Regions from separate parts of the Paenibacillus aurantius genome, predicted to be linked through region 2. Evidence: a T-box and tRNA genes for the amino acid it is inferred to sense, from the RefSeq annotation. Region 2 holds a T-box; the other holds one or more tRNA genes.
The links. The T-box of region 2 lies ahead of ileS (isoleucine--tRNA ligase). A T-box ahead of a tRNA ligase gene usually reads a tRNA of that ligase, here a tRNA-Ile.
Positions count from the first base shown of each region.

Region 1: it encodes a tRNA-Ile, which carries the amino acid that the T-box ahead of ileS (isoleucine--tRNA ligase) is inferred to sense. The anticodon was not compared.

Region 1 is NZ_CP130318.1:2,477,151-2,479,608, forward strand. It holds gene MJA45_RS11165 (hypothetical protein) at 1-152, opposite strand, end outside; gene MJA45_RS11170 (phosphatidylglycerophosphatase A family protein) at 520-1,137, shown strand; gene MJA45_RS11175 (hypothetical protein) at 1,265-1,429, shown strand; tRNA gene MJA45_RS11180 (tRNA-Met) at 1,508-1,584, shown strand; tRNA gene MJA45_RS11185 (tRNA-Ile) at 1,607-1,683, shown strand; gene MJA45_RS11190 (S-layer homology domain-containing protein) at 1,822-2,458, opposite strand, start outside.
Region 2 is NZ_CP130318.1:4,059,081-4,061,538, reverse strand. It holds gene MJA45_RS18320 (ATP-dependent DNA ligase) at 1-806, shown strand, start outside; T-box leader at 879-1,137, shown strand; gene ileS (isoleucine--tRNA ligase) at 1,197-2,458, shown strand, end outside.

The sequences.
Region 1 (2,458 bases), 1.6 Mb from region 2:
ATATTGGGGGCGTATTCTACGGTGCTCCCGTTGAATTTGATAAGCGGATCCGGAGTGAGGGGTTCGGCTTTGGCGGGAGTCTGCAGCTGGGTGACGACGGCTGCGATTCCGACGATGGCCGCTGCGCTTAAGGCGATAATCCATTTTCTCATGGGGAAACACTCACTTTCTTGATTTATCCGTTACCGATTGGGTTTACTAACAGTTTATCACTTTTCCGAGTGTTTTGCTAGGAGTTTCAGGGGTGACGGTTTGGTGGCAATCATCCTAATTTCTGCGCATGCTTCGGGTCCAGAGGAATATACATAACCTTACCACTCCTACAAGGAGCTGGCCGGCTGCCCATCAGGTCACGTCACAGGGGAACCAACCAATACGGTCAAGCATACCCTGTAGAACGATATCGTAATGGAATGTTTGATTTGTCTTCCAGCGGGGTAATGGGAAGAACAATCAAATGCTATGCATTCGGTTTGCCGTACGGTTGGAGGGCGGACCGGTGGAAAAGGGGAGATTCGGATGCGCAGGGTTCACAGCACGGAAGTAAGAAATGCGGTTCTTCAGAAATTGTCCCAGCGGGGAGTTAGGCTGGAGGACATCGCGGAGATAGTTTATGAAATGCAAGCCCCCTATAACCCGAGCCTGCAGATGGAAGTCTGCCTGGAGAGTGTCCGGGCGGTTCTCGAGAAAAGAGAGCTGCAGCATGCCATTCTGGTGGGAATTGAGCTCGATATGCTGGCGGAGCAAAGGCTGCTCTCCGAGCCGCTCCAAACGATCGTCGCTTCCGATGAGGGCTTGTTCGGCTGCGATGAAACGCTTGCGCTCGGCTCGGTTCTCGGGTACGGGAGTATCGGTGTAACGACCTTCGGCCATCTCGATAAACATAAAATTGGAATCATCAAACGGCTCGATACCAAAATCGGAAACGGCGTTCATACGTTTCTGGACGATCTGGTAGCGAGCATCGCGGCTTCGGCTTCAAGCCGGATCGCCCATAAGCATCGCGATTGGGAAGAGGAAATCGGGCCACCCTTCGAGCTCATTGCGGGGGATACGGAGAAGCCGACGATCAGCCGGGTTTTCGAAGAAACGGAATCATCTGTGGTACCGCTTTCCGCCGAGGAGAACGCCAGCTGAATGGTTAGTCCGCTTTATTATGCACGTTCCTAAGCTTCCTGCGGGAAGCTTTTTGAATTGTTCGGGGATAGCGGGGCCGGGTTTGGGGCAAAGCTAAGGGAAACTCGGACAGGCAGGAGGGTGGAGGATGAGGTGGGTGTACTGGGCCAAGCTGTACGAAAGCAAATTTCAAGCCGGCTGCCTGGCTAAGCGAATGGAAGAAGACTGGTGGATTTACGGATACGAATGCCCCCATAACGTAGAGGTTTACCGGTCCAAGAAAGGCCGTTTTGGCGTGCGTTATGTCCTTTAACTTCCTCTTGACATCTTCTTTTGGTTTGGTGTATATTTAGTTCTGTCGCTGTCGGAAGGCAGGCGGCCTAACTATTAACGCGGGGTGGAGCAGCTCGGTAGCTCGTCGGGCTCATAACCCGAAGGCCGCAGGTTCAAATCCTGCCCCCGCAACCAATTCTACTATGGAAGATGTCAGGGGCCCTTAGCTCAGTTGGTTAGAGCGGTCGGCTCATAACCGATTGGTCGGGGGTTCGAGTCCCTCAGGGCCCACCAATGAAAAAACCTTGGAGAATCAAGGCTTTTTTTATTTTCCCTACTGAAGATAAATAACCGCATTCCCGCGCCGAAGGGCGAAGGAATGCGGTTTTTGGCATTTAGGGCGGATCGGTCCGACCTTAGCACTCGCCGGCTTTAGTTATTTCCGCTAACGGGGCCCGGCTGGTTCTTCACGCCTTTTTCCTGAAGGAAACGGTCGGTTTCATAGATCATGCCGGCCGCTTCCGAGCGGGTAATGACGTCCTTCGGACGGAAGTTCTTATTCCCGTCCAACTGGGCAACCCCGAGCTTCAACAGAAACTGAATGGAGTTCATGGTTGCTTTGTCCACCTTGTCTTCGTCCTTCAACATGATGAAGGTCATGATGACAGGGAAGTCCCCTTTGGCATCAATCGCCTGGGCCAAGTACAAGGCGAACTGCTCCCGGCTCATCGTGGCATTCGGATTAACGTCCTTGGGGAAGGTCAACCCGTTATGATGCGCCACGATAAAGGCCTTGGCATACCAGGCATCGTCGGGTACCGAGGTGAAGTAATCGCTCGCTTTCGGTTCCTTGATGAACCGCATGTTGTCGATGTTCAACCCCGCTCCGTTTACGATGAATTGGACACCTTGGGCGAAGGTCACCTCGCCTTTCGGGACGAAGGACTGGTCGTCCATGCCGCTGACCAGTCCGGCCTTCTGCAGGGCTTCAATCTTGGCCTGCTGCGGATCTCCGGCGGTGTCGGAGAAGGCATAAGCAGCTTGCCCCCACGCCAGAGTCAGCAGAAGA
Region 2 (2,458 bases):
GTTACCTATTTGAACCGAAGATCGACGGCCACCGCTTGATCCTTTCGCATCGAAACGGCCAGACCAAGCTGTACACCCGGTACCAAAATGAATGCACCCGCCAGTACCCCGAACTGCTGCGCGTTCCAACGAATGACGATGTGATCTTGGACGGAGAGGTCGCCTGCATCGATCCGGATACCGGTGAAATCTGCTTGGAGTCGGTTATGGAACGATTCCGAACGACCAAGCAAACAAAGATTCAATACGCTTACAAGACCCAGCCCGTCCATTTTGTGGCCTTCGATATCCTAAGCCATAATGGCCGGGACCTACGCCGGCTGCCGCTGGCGGAGCGCAAAGTCATCTTGAACGAAGTGCTTGAGGACAACCATTACTTCAGCAAAAGCATGGTTGTCGATGGCCGCGGCACCGAACTGTTCCGGCTGATCCAAGAACGAAACATGGAAGGCATCGTCGCCAAGCGCAAGGACAGCATCTACGTCAGCAAGCGCAGCAACCAGTGGGTAAAGATTATCAATTGGCAGTACGCAGACGTTTACATAGCGGGCTATCGAAGGAAGGAATTCGGCTGGCTCGCTGCCGTTCCAACGGCCGATGGCCAGATGCGGACGGCAGGCGTCATTGAGCTTGGCGTCACGCCGGAGCAGAAGAGAGCATTTTATGGGGTCTGTAAACACCTTGTGATCGGGGAGGATAACCATTTCGTTCACCTGGATCCTCGGATTAGGGCGAAGGTCAAAATCCGGAATTGGACCCGAAGTGGAATGCTCAGAAGCCCTGCCTTTGTTGAATTCGCCTTATAAGGGGACACGCAGGACGTGCAAGTTGACATTCTATAGAAAGTAGTGTAAAAATAAAACAACTAAATACCCTATTTAAATTCATTGACGAGAACGAGTACGCTAATCCGTTGTTCCCCAGAGAGTTGGCCTTGTGCTGAAAGCCAATGTTCAAGAATTAGCTGAAAATCCTCTCCGAGAAGGAAAGCTGAAGTGGTATAGGTAAGCTGACCCGGGATCCTGCCGTTACAAAGGACGCGTATGATGGTACGCAGGATGAGCTGCCGTGTGATTATTTGCTTGATGATCATTACGGAACCAGGGTGGTATCGCGAGGTAAAATCTCGTCCCTTTCGGGACGGGATTTTTTTGTTTTTTTTCGTCAACCAACAGGATAAAGAAAGGGTTGGACAAATGAGAAAAGTCGATGGGAAAGAAAAAGCGAGAACCCGGGAGCTGCGGGTTCTCGGACAGTGGAAACAAGGCGGCACGTTCAGCAAATCGATTGAAAACCGCGAGGGTAGACCGAACTTTGTTTTTTATGAAGGACCTCCTACGGCAAATGGAAAACCGCATATCGGCCACGTGCTCGGAAGAGTGATTAAGGACTTCATCTGCCGCTACAAAACGATGTCCGGTTATCGGGTCATCCGCAAAGCGGGGTGGGATACCCACGGACTCCCTGTTGAACTGGGCGTCGAGAAACAACTGGGAATCTCCGGCAAGAAAGAGATTGAAGAGTACGGGATTGCTGAATTCGTTGAACAATGCAAGAACAGTGTATTTGAGTACGAAAAGCAGTGGCGGGAATTAACGGAAGCGATCGCTTACTGGACGGACATGGATGATCCGTACGTCACCCTGACGAACGATTATATCGAGAGTGTATGGAACCTTTTGTCCGTCATTCATAACAAGGGACTGCTCTATAAAGGGCATCGGGTGAGCCCTTATTGCCCGGACTGTCAAACCACGCTCAGCTCCCATGAAGTCGCACAGGGGTATGAGGATGTTAAGGATTTGAGTGCTACCGTCAAATTCCGAAGCAAACGGACCAACGAAACGTTTCTTGCCTGGACCACAACGCCTTGGACGCTTCCGGCGAATGTTGCTTTGGCGGTAAACCCAAACCTGGAATACGTTAAGGTCAAAAAGAATGGGGAAGTCTACATTATCGCGGAAAAACTAGCGGAGAAGGTCTTTAAGGACGATTACGAGATCTTGTCCAAGCATAAAGGTTCGGAATTCGTCGGCGTTCCTTATGAGCCGCCTTTCCCTTATATCCAAGTGAAAAAAGGACATATCGTCGTGGATGCCGATTATGTAAGCGACACGAGCGGGACGGGAATCGTTCATCTTGCCCCGGCCCACGGGGAGGACGACTACCGTACCACCATGCAGCACCAGCTCGATTTTGTGAATGTGGTTAACCAGGCCGGACGTTATACCGATCTCATTACCGATTACGCGGGACGTTTTGTTAAAGATTGTGACGTTGACATTGTCAAAAGCCTGTCCGAGAGAGGTCTGCTGTTCGCCAAGGAACGTTACGAACACAGCTATCCTTTTTGTTGGCGATGCAAATCTCCGTTACTTTATTATGCAACAGATAGCTGGTTTATCAGGACAACCGCCGTTAAAGAACAGCTTATCGAAAATAACAAAACGATCCAGTG